Regions from separate parts of the Pseudomonas sp. 2835 genome, predicted to be linked through region 2. Evidence: riboswitches for the same ligand, from Rfam matches in the RefSeq annotation. Region 2 holds a riboswitch; each other region holds the start of a gene.
What was found. A riboswitch is a leader RNA that binds a small molecule or an ion and turns the genes downstream of it on or off. The one in region 2 is predicted to bind cobalamin.
Positions count from the first base shown of each region.

Region 1: linked by a shared signal. The riboswitch ahead of cobW (cobalamin biosynthesis protein CobW) and the one ahead of ABIE20_RS19415 ((2Fe-2S) ferredoxin domain-containing protein) in region 2 are both predicted to bind cobalamin.
Region 3: linked by a shared signal. The riboswitch ahead of ABIE20_RS10585 (TonB-dependent receptor) and the one ahead of ABIE20_RS19415 ((2Fe-2S) ferredoxin domain-containing protein) in region 2 are both predicted to bind cobalamin.

Region 1 is NZ_JBNDLE010000022.1:58,045-62,403, forward strand. Features, by position in the region: gene ABIE20_RS23570 (cobalamin biosynthesis protein) at 1-63, opposite strand, end outside; gene ABIE20_RS23575 (CbtA family protein) at 66-758, opposite strand; gene ABIE20_RS23580 (CbtB domain-containing protein) at 770-955, opposite strand; cobalamin riboswitch at 1,054-1,281, opposite strand; cobalamin riboswitch at 1,341-1,538, shown strand; gene cobW (cobalamin biosynthesis protein CobW) at 1,635-2,702, shown strand; gene cobN (cobaltochelatase subunit CobN) at 2,706-4,359, shown strand, end outside.
Region 2 is NZ_JBNDLE010000014.1:90,359-94,717, forward strand. Features, by position in the region: gene ABIE20_RS19410 (sigma-54-dependent Fis family transcriptional regulator) at 1-1,252, shown strand, start outside; cobalamin riboswitch at 1,258-1,461, shown strand; gene ABIE20_RS19415 ((2Fe-2S) ferredoxin domain-containing protein) at 1,568-1,954, shown strand; gene ABIE20_RS19420 (ABC transporter substrate-binding protein) at 1,951-2,883, shown strand; gene ctlX (citrulline utilization hydrolase CtlX) at 3,017-3,934, shown strand; gene ABIE20_RS19430 (ornithine cyclodeaminase) at 3,955-4,359, shown strand, end outside.
Region 3 is NZ_JBNDLE010000006.1:88,615-92,973, reverse strand. Features, by position in the region: gene ABIE20_RS10585 (TonB-dependent receptor) at 1-2,025, opposite strand, end outside; cobalamin riboswitch at 2,135-2,340, opposite strand; gene ABIE20_RS10580 (outer membrane beta-barrel protein) at 2,519-3,271, shown strand; gene ABIE20_RS10575 (N-acetyltransferase family protein) at 3,376-3,933, opposite strand; gene ABIE20_RS10570 (carboxymuconolactone decarboxylase family protein) at 4,029-4,359, opposite strand, start outside.

The DNA of each region.
Region 1 (4,359 bases), on a different contig from region 2:
CAGATTGCTCAGGGCGTCGGCCGGGCAGCCGCGACGGCAACCCAGGCCGAGGTACAGCTGCATCCTCAGGCCTGGCTCGAACGGCGATACAGCCAGGCGCTGATCAGCCCCAGGGCCAGCCAGAACGCGGCGTTGGTCAGCAGCGAGGCGACCTTGAACTCGGCTTCCAGGGCTTCTGGGGCGAGCATCTGGTGCACTTCCGGCTGTGGCGCGCCAATCACATGCGGCACTACCAGCAACACTGCGCCGACAACCTTCAGCAGCCAGTTGCGGGCAAACACGATCAAGGCCAGGCCCACGGCGGTGGCAGCAGCAGTACCGACCCACCAGGCCTGGCGCTGGGCCAGGTCGGCGGCCGCGGTGCCCGGCAGTTCCGGTGGCAGGCCCAGGGTTGGCGCCAGGCAGAACACGGCAAAGCCGCCCAGGCCCCAGAGCGCGCCGCTGATCACGGTCTTCGGTGCGCGCAGGGTGTAGAGCGCGGCAAGGATCAGGGCGAATCCGACCGCCACCACCAGGTTGCCGCCGGTGGTCGACAGTACACGCTGCCAGCCGTCTTGCGGCGACCAGGCTTCGCTGTCGTGATGATGCTCGGCGGTGCCGGCGGCATGTTCATGGGGCGCTTCGAGCGCAGGGGCGGCGCTTTCGTAGGTTTCCGCCTGGAGAATCAGCGGCGCGACCCAGAAGCTTTGCAGCAGGGTCAGCAGCAGGGCGGCCAGCAGGCCGGTAAAGCCTGCGGTACTGGCAATACGCTTGATCATCGGGGCAGCACTCAGTGGCAAGGGAAGGCGGCGCTGTGGCGGGTATCGTGGGCAGCGTTGTGCACCGCTTCGATGTGCGAGAAACCGGCGAAGTACACCAGGCACAGGCCCAGCAGCGAGGCGCCGACAGCAACCAGCAGGCGCTGGCTGAGGCTTGACGGGGTAACGGCTTGGTTAATGGCGGTACTGGTACGCATGGCGCTTTCCTCTTGGTGTTGTCGGCAACAGGCAAGCGCAGCGAACCCCTGCGCAGCGTTCGCCCAGGGGTTGTAACAGCGCCCGCCCACCGCGGGTTTGTTCGGTCAAGCGTTGGGCCGGTCTCCGGGCTGGTGAGGGTAGGCCGCTGGCCACACCACAGGCGTCACCTTCCCATGCCAGACAGCGGGCACAGTGGTTCTGACGCTTTTCTCACTTACCGTTGCGGGGGCAGCACCGGACTTGCCATACACCTTATAAAGAAGCGCATGACGCACCGGTTTCCCAGTTTCACCCTCAAGGGGCACCCAAACGAATGGCGTTAGCAAATCACGGGCGCGGGCAGGCGTCAATCGTGACAGCAGTTGACCGCTCACCGGGCACTGCGTAGCCTAGCCGCTTCGAGGTTCTTCGGCGCTGGCCGAAGCTAAGACGGGAACGCGGTTCAAGCCGCGGCTGCCCCCGCAACTGTAAGCATTGAAGGGTTCGACACAGCCACTGCAGCGTGTGCGGGAAGGCGTCGTTCGACTGGCCAGGTGCCGGTGCAATGCAAGCCAGGAGACCTGCCTCGAACAGTTTCCGACATTCAACCGGGCGGGGTGATCCGGTGGCGAACAGGCCAGGTGCGCAACACCTTTGGCGCTCGTCCCGCATGCCCGCCATCCTGCCAAGGGCATCGCTATGAAAACACTGGCCAAACTCCCCGTCACCATCGTTACCGGCTTCCTCGGCTCGGGCAAGACCACGCTGCTGCGGCACATGCTCGACAACGCCCAGGGGCGGCGCATCGCGGTGATCGTCAACGAGTTTGGCGAGCTGGGCATCGACGGCGAAATCCTCAAGCAGTGCAGCATCGGCTGTACTGAAGAAGAGGCCAGCGGCCGCGTTTATGAACTGGCCAACGGCTGCCTGTGCTGCACCGTGCAGGAAGAGTTCTTCCCGGTGATGCGCGAACTGGTCGCTCGTCGCGGCGACCTCGACCATATCCTCATCGAAACCAGCGGCCTGGCCCTGCCCAAGCCCCTGGTGCAAGCCTTCCAGTGGCCAGAGATTCGCAACGCCTGCACCGTTGACGCGGTGATCACCGTGGTCGATAGCCCGGCCGTCGCCGCAGGCACCTTTGCCGCCTACCCGGAGCAGGTCGATGCGCAGCGCAAGCTCGACCCCAACCTTGACCACGAGTCGCCACTGCACGAGCTGTTCGCCGACCAGCTGGCCAGCGCCGACCTGGTGGTACTGAACAAGGCCGACCTGATTGCCGCCGACGACCTGGCCAAGGTGCGCGCCGAAGTCGAAGAAGAGCTGCCGCCGGCGGTCAAGGTGATCGAAGCCAGCAGCGGCCGCCTGCCGCTGGAAGTGTTGCTGGGCCTGGGCGCCGAATCCGAGGCGCATATCGATGGCCGCCGTACCCACCACGACTCGCACCACGACGGTGATGATCACGACGACCATGACCACGACGCCTTCGACTCGATTTCCATCGAGCTGCCGCAAGCCGACGAAAGCCTGCTGCTTGACGCCCTGACCCAACTGGTGGTGCAGCACGGCATTTTGCGGGTCAAAGGTTTTGCAGCGATCCCGGGCAAGCCGATGCGCCTGCTGATCCAGGGCGTGGGTACCCGTTTCGACAAGCACTTCGACCGCGCCTGGCGCAGTGAAGAGCCGCGCACTACGCGCCTGGTGCTGATCGGCCAGGAACTGGATGCGGTACAACTGGAAGCGAGCCTGCGCGCCGCCCTGGGCGCTTGACCCATGCACTTGCTGCGGACCCAGCCCGGTGGTTTTGTACCGGACGACAGCATTGCCGACCTCGGCCAGACCCCGGCCGAGCTGGTAATCCTCTGCAGCGGTGACTCGCACCTGGCGCTGCTGGCCGAAACCGCCCAGCAGCTGCCCGAGGATTTCCCCAGCCTGCGTCTGGCCAACCCCATGCAGGTACAGAATCATGCCTCGGTCGACCTCTATGTCGACCAGGTGTTGCGCCATGCCAAGGTCATCCTGGTGTCGCTGCACGGCGGCGTCGGCTACTGGCGCTATGGTGTGGAGCAACTGCTGGAGCTGGCCGCCCGTGGCGTGCAGTTGATCCTGGTGCCCGGCGACGACCGCCCCGACCCGGAACTGAGCAGCCTGAGCACGGTGCCGGCCGAGCAGGCCGAACGGCTCTGGCACTTTTTGCGCCAGGGCGGCAAAGCCAATGCCCTGAACTTGTTCAACTGCCTGGCCAGCGAGTTTTTGCAGCGCGACTACCCCTGGAGCGCGCCGCAGCAACTGCCGCGCACCGCGGTGTACCACCCGCGCAAGGCGGCTGCGGCGCTGGAGGACTGGTTCGGCGAGTGGCAGGTCGAGCAGCCGGTGGTGCCGATCCTGTTCTACCGCTCGCACCTGCAGGCGGCCAACACGGCCTTTATCGACACCTTTTGCGAGCGGTTGCAACTGGCCGGGCTCAACCCCTTGCCGATTGCCGTGGCCAGCCTCAAGGAGGCCGGTTGCCTGCAGCAGGTCGAAGACTGGCTGGACCAGGTCGACGCTGCCCTGATCATCAACACCACAGGCTTTGCCCAGTCCAGCCCCGAGCAGCCGCACCTGCGCCCGTTTCGCCGCGACATCCCGGTGTTGCAGGCGATCTGCGCCCAGGACAACGAACCGGCCTGGCAAGCCAGCGAGCAGGGCCTGGGGGCCCGCGACCTGGCCATGCACATCGCCTTGCCGGAGCTGGACGGGCGCATCATCACCCGCCCGGTCAGTTTCAAGGACCTGGCCTGGCGCAGCGAGCGCAGCCAGTCCGACGTAGTCTGCTACCGCGCCCAGCCCGAGCGCATGGACTTTGTCGCCGAGCTGGCGCGGCGTTGGTGCGCCCTGGCGCAGCTGCCCAACGGGCAGAAGCGCGTGGCGCTGATCCTCGCCAACTACCCGACCCGCGACGGGCGCATCGGCAATGGCGTGGGCCTCGACACTCCAGCAGCGGCGCTGAACATCCTGCGCGCGTTGCAGGCCCAGGGCTATCCGCTGGCACCCTTGCCCGACAACGGCACGGCGCTGATCCAGGCTTTGCTCGGTGGCGTCAGCAACGACCTCGACAGCCTCGACCTGCGCCCGTGCATGCAAAGCATGGCCCTGGAGGACTACCTGGCGGCCTTTGCCACCTTGCCCGAGGCCAACCAGATTGCCGTGCGCGAACGCTGGGGCGAGCCGAGCCAGGACCCGATGTTCCGCAGCGGGCGGATGATGATCGCCGGCCTGCGCTACGGCCTGACCTTCGTCGGCATCCAGCCGGCCCGTGGTTACCAGCTGGACCAGAGCGCGGTCTACCACGACCCCGACCTGGTGCCGCCGCACGCTTACCTGGCGTTCTACTTCTGGCTGCGTCACGGCTTTGCCGCCGACGCGCTGATCCATGTCGGCAAGC
Region 2 (4,359 bases):
CCGCCTGATCCTGGCGCGCTTTGCCGGGGATTACCGGCAACTGAGCTTCAATACCGGCGCCAACAACCTCGACAGCCAATGGGCCGGGCTGCTGCTGTTCGATGACCAGGGGCGGGTAATGGCGGCCAATCGCCGGGCCGACAGTTTGCTCGGCCAGAACCCGTTGCAACTGAACCTTGAGCAGTTGTTCAGGACTCCCCTGGCGCAGCTGTTGGCCCACGGCGCGGACCAGCCGTTTGCGCTACAGGTGACCGGGCGCAACCGCTTCCACTGTCTGTTGCATGCGGCCACAGCCCCAGCCGCCCCGCTCAGCCGCCCGCAAGCGGGCTGCGACCCGCGTATCGACAAGGCTCTGCGCCAGGCCGGGTTGCTGCTGGAAAAAGACATCCCGCTGTTGATCGAAGGCGAAACCGGCGCCGGCAAAGAGGTCTTTGTCACCGCCCTGCACCGCGCCAGCAGCCGCGCCGCGCAGCCATTGATTGCGGTGAACTGCGCGGCGATTCCGGCCGAGCTGGTCGAGTCGGAGCTGTTCGGCTATGAAAAAGGCGCGTTCACCGGCGCCCACCACAAGGGCAACATCGGCCTGATCCGCAAGGCCGACCGGGGCATTTTGTTTCTCGACGAAATCGGCGACATGCCGCTGCCCACCCAGGCACGCCTGCTGCGCTTTCTGCAAACCCGCAGCATTCAACCACTGGGCAGCGGCGAACCGACGCCGGTGGATATCCGCGTGGTCTCGGCGACCAACCACAACCTCGCCGAACAGGTACGGCTGGGCCACTTTCGCCAGGACCTGTATTACCGCATCGCAGGCTTGAGCCTGAAGCTGCCACCGCTGCGCGAGCGTAGCGACCGCCTGGCCCTGATCGAACAGCTCCACCAGCAGTACCGCGAACCGGGGGCACCGACGCAATTGCCCGGCAAAGTGCTGGAGCTGCTGCTCCAGCATCCCTGGCCGGGCAACCTGCGACAACTGGCCAGCGTGCTGCAGGTGGCATTGGCTCTGGCCGGCGAACGACCGATTGCCATGGAGCACCTGCCAGACAGTTTCTTTGCCGACCTGCCTGAGGCCAAGCCCGCCGCGCCAGTGCTGGCCACGCCGGCAAACACTGACGATCTCGGCCAGCGCCTGCGTGCCCTCAATGGCAATATCTCGGCCCTGGCCCGGGTCCTCGGCATCAGCCGCACCACCCTGTACAAGCGCCTGCACACCCAGGGCCATGCCGGCACAGTTGACGAACGCCTGGGCTGATGGTCAGATGCCTGCCAGTTTCAGGTGCCTGCCGCCGCCGTGCGTCAGGTGAAACGGGAAGCCGGTGCGTCGTTATCGACCAGTCCGGCGCTGCCCCCGCAACGGTAAGCGAGTGAAGCATTCAACACGCCACTGTGCCCACAGGAATGGGAAGGCGAATGACTTTACGCCTCGCAAGCCCGGAGACCGGCCTGAAGCCCCACGACTGCATGCAGTCAATTAGGCAAACCTGCGGAGGGCGGGCACGAGCCGGCTGCCTGGCGCGTGTTGGCCGGGGCCCTCCTGTGCGCTTCGCGAATATTTTTCGAGAAGTCCATGACAGCAACAACCCCCAAGCGACGCCGCGGCCGCCTCGCCGAAGAGCAAATCCAGAGCAAGCCGGAGTGGTCGCAAATCCCCGAGCATACCCGCCATGTGATGCTCTGCACCGGCCCGCGCTGCGTACAACGCGGTGCCCTGCCACTGTGGAAAGTCCTGCGCCGCGAGCTGCTGGTGGCCAACCGCATCGAAACCACTGACGGCGTGCTGCTGACCCGCAGCCATTGCCAGTTCCCGTGCAACCTTGGCCCGGTGTTGACGGTGTATCCGGACCGCTGCTGGTACCGGGTGGCCAGCGCCGAAGACGCCCAGCGCCTGGTGCGCGTGCACCTGATCGACGGCCAGCCGGTGCCCGAGCTGCTGCTCAACGGCCAGGGCTCATGAAGTGGATCGGCGCCAGCCTGCTGGCCCTTTTAAGTAGCAGCGCAGTGGCCCTGGACTATCAGAACTGCGGACACACCTGGCAACTGCCACAGGAGCGCCCGCAACGCATCCTGGCCCTCAACCAGCACGCCGCCGACCTGTTGCTGGCCCTGGACGCCGGCCCGGCGCTGGCCGCCGTCAGCTATATAGATGATGACGCCCAGGCGCTGACCAGCGGACGCTATCGCGGCGTCCCCCTGCTGTCGCGTCGCTACCCGGCAACCGAGGTGGTCTATGCCCAAGGTTACGACCTGCTGGTCGGCGGCTTTGCCAGCGCCTTTCGTGACCGCGACGGGGTCGCGCCGCGCACCACCCTGCAGGCCAACGGCATCGCCAGCTACCTGCTGGAAAACGCCTGCGCGCCAGCGCCGGAAAACGGCTTTGCCGCCATTGAACAAGACCTGCGCAGCCTCGGCCACCTGTTGCAGCGCGAGGCCCGGGCCAGCCAGTTGATCACCCGCCAGCGCCAGAACCTGGCCGCCGCCAAAACCATCGCCGGGCACAGCCCGCCGCTGTCGGTGTTCTACCTCGACAGCGAGGTCAACGGCCTGCAAAGCGAAGGCAAGCGCGGTTTCATCACCCAGTTGATCGACGCAGCAGGCGGTCGCAACCTGTACGCCGAGATCGAGCTGAACCGGGTCACGGTCGATGCCGAGCGCTTGCTGCGCGCCGATCCTGACGTGATCATCCTTGCCGATGCGGTGTGGTCGCCGGCCGCCGGCAAGCGCGCCTACCTGCGCCAGCACCCGGCGCTTTCGCACCTGCGCGCGGTGCGCGACGACCGCCTGATCGACCTGCCCTTCAGCCATATCGTGCCCGGCGAACACAGCGCCCGTACCGCCCTGACCCTGGCGCGCCAACTGCGCGCCTTGAAGCAACAGCGGCCTTGACCCGTCGCAGCAGAATCCGTTGCCAAACCCACTATTTCAGCTTTACCGGCTGAGCACCCAATGCGCTTCAGCCGGGATTTATCGTTGATCACGTCGACAATAAGCACACAGCCAACCCCGGATGCGTGCCTCGATGCAAACAACAAATACAGTCTTGATGATCCGCCCGGCGCGGTTCGCCTTCAACCCGGACACCGCCCTCAACAACCGTTTCCAGCAAGCCCTGCTCAACCCGCAGCAGGCACAGCAGAAAGCGCTGGAAGAGTTCGATGGCTATGTCGATACCCTGCGCCAGCACGGTGTCGAAGTGCTGGTGGTGCAGGACACCCCGGCGCCGCACACCCCTGATTCGATCTTCCCCAACAACTGGTGGAGCAGCCACGCCGACGGCAGCCTGGTGCTCTACCCGATGGAAGGCCAGAACCGCCGCCTGGAGCGCAGCAAAGGTGTGCTCAAGGTCCTTGAGGAGCGCTTCGCCGTCCGTCAGACCATCGATCTGAGCCCCCTGGAACAGCAGAGTATGTATCTGGAAGGGACCGGCAGCATGGTCCTCGATCGCGAGCACCGGATCAGCTACGCCTGCCACTCCGGGCGCACCCACACCCAGGCCCTGCGCCTGTTCGCCGAACAGCTCGATTATCGCCTGTGCCTGTTCCACGCCGTCGACCGCCACCAGGCACCGATCTATCACAGCAACGTGATGATGAGCGTCGGCCGCGGGCTCTCGGTGGTCTGCCTGCAGGCGCTGCCCGAGGCCGATGAGCGTCGCGCCCTGGAGCATTCGCTGCGCGACACCGGCAAGGACATCCTGACCCTGGACTTCGACCAGCTCGAAGGTTTTGCCGGCAACATGCTTGAAGTCCACGACAAGCAAGGCCAGCCACTGCTGGTGATGTCACGCAGCGCCTGGCGCTCGCTCAACCCCGAACAACGCCGGCAGGTCGAGCAGCACAGCCACCCGGTGGTGGTGAACATCGACCATATCGAGCGCATCGGCGGCGGCAGCGCCCGCTGCATGCTCGCCGAAGTGCACCTGCCCGTCCGTCACTGATTACAACAAAGGAGTTCATCATGACCCGCTATATCGACGTTACCGACCTCAGCCGCCTGGTGGCACGCAAAGGCCTGAGCACCTGCATCAGCGAGATGGCCGAGTACATCCGTGAGGACTACCTGCGCTGGCACGACTTCGAAAAATGCGCGCGCCTGGCCAACCACTCGCCCGACGGCGTGATCGAGCTGATGCCGGTGTCCGACGCCAACCTGTACGCCTTCAAGTACGTCAACGGCCACCCGAAAAATACCCAGCGCGGCATGCTCACAGTGATGGCCTTCGGTGCCTTGGGCGACGTCGATACTGGCGCGCCGGTGCTGCTCAGCGAAATGACCCTGACCACCGCCATCCGCACCGCCGCCACCTCGGCCCTGGCCGCCCGCTACCTGGCGCGCAAAAACAGCCGCAGCATGGCGCTGATC
Region 3 (4,359 bases), on a different contig from region 2:
CAGGCGCACATCCGGCAGCACCTGCCAGCCCAGGTTGGCATCGACCACGGTAAAGCCCGGCACGTTCTGGGAGTTGGCGGTGTTGGCATAGCGCTCATCGACATAACGCAGGCCCAGGCCGGCATCCACGTTGTGGCTAAAGCCCTTGCTGACCCACAGGTTGGCGGTACGCCGTGGCACGTTGCTGGGGCGGTTGCCGGCGCGGGAAACGGTCTGGCCATTGACCACCTGGTCGAAGTCGTCGTACTTGGCGCGCACCACCGAGGCGTTGGCCGAGACATGCCACTGGTTGGCCAGGGCCAGTTCCAGGGTCGCTTCCAGGCCATCGGAGGTCTGCTGGCCGGCCTGTTCCTTCTGGTGAGTGTCGGGGTTGTCGACCAAGAGCTTCTTCTTGACGATGTGATAGGCCGCCAGTGTCCACTCGCCACGGCCGTCCCAGAACAGTTGCTTGAGGCCGAACTCGGTCTGCTTGGCCTCGGTCAGGTCGAACTGCTGCTGGGTCGGGCTGAGAGTCACCAGGTCGCTGACGCCGTCCTCGCTGGTGGAGTACTGGCCGTACAGACTCAGCTCGTCGTTGACGGCGAACACCAGCCCGGCGCGCCAGTTGCCGCCATTGAGGCTGCGGTCGCTGCGGGTATCTCTAACCAGGTCATTGCGGTCGATGTGGTTCTGGTCGCGGCGGATGCCGGTCACCAGCGACCAGCGCTCGGACAGCTGGGTGCGGTTCTCGGCGAACAGGGCGAAGGTGCGGGTGGTGCTGTCGGTTTGCGGGCGCGTCGGGTCTTTACTGTGGAAATACCCCGGCGCCGGGTTCCACGGGTCGATGAAATCGCCGCCGACGTCGTTGTACGGCGAGTTGCTGTCGATGCCGAAACGGATGCGGTTGTACTCGGCGCCGACCACGGTCTTGCTGGCAAGGCCAAACAGCGAGTGGTCGAAGGTGAAGCTCTGGCGGTCGCCGAGCTGTTCCTGGTCGTGCTTGATTTCCAGGTAACTGCCGCGCTCCAGCTGGCCGACGCCGCTGTTCCAGGTGTAGTCCTCGGCGTTGCGCCAGTGCCGGCGGCTTTTGAGGTAGTACAGCTGGTTGCTGGCGCTGATCGAGTCGCTGATGTTCCAGTCGGTGTTAAAGCGGGTCCACTCGTCGTGGTAGTGCTGGGCCGAATCCTTGAGGTTGTAGTTCTTCTTGCGCAGGCTGTCGCGGTAATGGCCGTCGATCAGTGGCGTGCCAAAGTAGTTCATCGGCTCGGCGTCGCCGCGCTCGTGGGCCAGGGTAAAGCTCAGGTCGTCGCTGGCGTCAAAGCGCAGGGCGGCGCTCATGGCCAGGTTTTTCGAATCGCCGCGGTCGATCCAGCCATTGCTTTGCTGGCGGTTGAGGGTCACCCGGTAGCTCAGCCGCTCGCTCAGCGAACCGCCGCTGTCCAGGCCCAGTTGCTGGCGGTCGTACGAGCCGTAGCCCAGGCGCAGGTGATTGCGGATCTCGCCGGCAAAGGGCTTTTTCGGGATCACGTTGATCACCGCGCCCGTGGCGCCTTCGCCGTACAGCACCGAGGCCGGGCCACGAATTACGTCGATGCGCTCGACCATCCACGGGTCGACCGGGAAGCTCTGGGTGCCGGCGCCGGTGTACATCCGCGCGCCGTCGAACAGCGTCATCACCGAGCTGTGGCCAGTGAAGCCGCGGGCCGACAGCGCCGTGTTGCCGTTGCCCGGGGTAGCCACCGAAGTGATGCCCGGCGAGCGGGTCACGGCGTCCTGCACGGTGAGGTTGTTGCGCCCGTCGATGGCCTCGCTGCCCAGGCTGCTGGTGCTGGCCGGGGTGTCCATGGCGCTGAGGTTCAGGCGTGAGCCGGCGGGCAGCGGGGTGGCCAGGCTGACGGATTCGTTGTCGCTGCTGCTGGTGATGGCCGTCGAGGGCAGGGCCAGGGCAGAGGGGCTGCCCTCGACGGCGAAAGCCGGTGCAGAGAAGGCCAGGCAGGGGGCCAGGGCATTGGCCGCCAGGGTATGAAGCTTGGAGATTCGGGACATGTCGTTCCACAGTCAACAGGAAGAATGAATCCCGGAGGGAACAACGCATGGAGGCATGGCGCACGCGCAGGCGAACGCCAACCGGCCTGCGCCCGCCCACCGCGGGGTTGCCAAACAGAAGCTTCAGGCCGGTCTCCGGGCTTGCGAGGGTCATGAAGGCCTTCACCTTCCCATGCCAAGGCACAGTGGTGTTTCGAAGGCTTCGCTCGCTTACCGTTGCGGGGGCAGCGCCGGACTGGTCATTTGCATGACGCACCGGCTTCCCGTTTCACCCTGCGCACGGCGGCGCAGGACACCTGAAACTGGCGCGCATCTGAACACCGAAAACCTTTGCAGTCAACGGCTTGGGCAATTGAGCAGATCAGTTCAATTGTGATGCAAGGCGCATTGCAGAGCCTTCGGCGGTAAATCCGTTCGAACTTTTGCAAACGCCCCGGTCTCGAAAGGTCGCTTGGCTTACATGCACCTGTTCAAGACATGGAGAATTAACGGAATGTCTAACCAAGGCTTCAACCTGCTGCGTAAAACCTGTGCCCTGGCCCTGCTGGCCGCGCCCCTGAGCGCCTTCGCAGCGCCCGACACCGGGCCGATTTCGACCTTCGGCCTGAGCGGCAGCTACAACAAGTTCAAGCTCGAAGGCGGCAGCGAATCGGACACCTCGCACATGCCCCAGGCCGGGCTGTTCTACAACTTCGGCAACAAGATGACCGCCGAATCCGGCTTTATCTACCAGGCCGGTGTCGAGGCCAAGTACGGCGAGAAGGACGATGACAAGCTCAAGGAAGGCCAGGCCGACCTCGACCTGGGCTGGCGCGCGGCGCTGGATGCGCGCAACTTCGTCGACTTCACCGTCGGCGGTGGTTACGCTTGGACCCGCTACGAGCCCGACACCAACGACTACGATATGGAACTGACCGCCAAGGGCCCGTTCGCCAAGGCGGCGCTGGGTTATAACCACCAGTTCGACGACGTCACCATGCGCGTCGAACTGGGCGCGCGGCACACCCTGGACGGTCGTGCCAAGCTCGATGTCGATGACCTGGGCAGCGACACGGTCGACCTCAAAGACCGCACCAATCCGTACGCCGAAGTGAATTTCTTGATGAACCAGAAAGGCACGGTGCCAATCATGGCCGGGGTGTACTACACCCGCACCGAGTACAAGCTCGATGGCGACTCGCCGGTGGCCGACAACACCAAGCTCAAGCGCGATGAGTACGGCGTGAAGGTGGGTATCGCCTTCTAAGCCCTCAAAGCATCGCCGGCAAGCCGGCTCCCCCCCGATCGGGTGTCTGAAGTAGCTGCGGGAGCTGGCTTGCCAGCGATGAGGCCAGCGCGGTCGTTACCGATTCAACGCCCGCGCTTGCGCGACACCACCGCCTCGATATTCTTGCGCCCGATCAGCATCGGCTGTTTCGGTTCCTCAAGCCACTTGTACATCACCAGGCTGTCCACCAGCCCCAGGCGCGCATGCCGGTAGGCGTTGGGCAAACGGCCGACGATGGCAAAGCCGAGCTTTTGCCACAAGGCCACCGCCACCTCGTTGCTCGACACCACCGAATTGAACTGCATGGCCAGGAAGCCCAGCTCCCGCGCCAGGCGCTGCGAGTGCTCGCACATCAAGCGGGCTACACCGCGGCCACGGGCGGCGTCGCAGACCATGTAGCCGCAATTGCTGACATGGTTGCCGGGGCCGGCGGCATTGGCCTTCAGGTAGTAGGAACCGAGCAGCACGCCATCCTCTTCGGCCACCAGGGTCTGCAGCGGCGCTTCCAGCCACAGTTGGCGGGCTTGCTCCTGGCTCATGGCCGGGTCGAAGGCATAGGTTTCGCGAGCGCTGACGATGGCCTGGAAGGTCGGCCAGAAAAGCTCGAAGTCAGCGGCGGTCATGGGGCGGATGTGGATCATGGGGGTTCCTGAAAACGGTTCGCCCGCTAGCTTATGCGAAAACGCCAGGACGTGGGTGAGGCGCGGCACTGGCCGCGCACTCACCTGCGGTTGGGTTACTGCCCGGCCTTGCCCACGGCATCCAGCGCCCGCGCCGAATACACCAGCGCCGCCCCGGCGTTCATCGCTACGGCCACGCCCAGGGCTTCGGCGATTTCTTCGCGGGTCGCGCCGTGCTTGACCGCCTGGGCCGAGTGCACGGCAATGCAGCCGTCGCAACGGGTGGTGACGGCTACGGCCAGTGAGATCAGCTCGCGGGTCTTGGCGTCCAGGTGGTTGGTCTTGGCCCCGGCGCCGCTGGCGGTCATGTAGCCATTGACCGTGTCGGGAGAGAGTTGCTTGAGATCGCCGATGCCCGCCATCAACTGTTTACGGTAGGCATCCCAG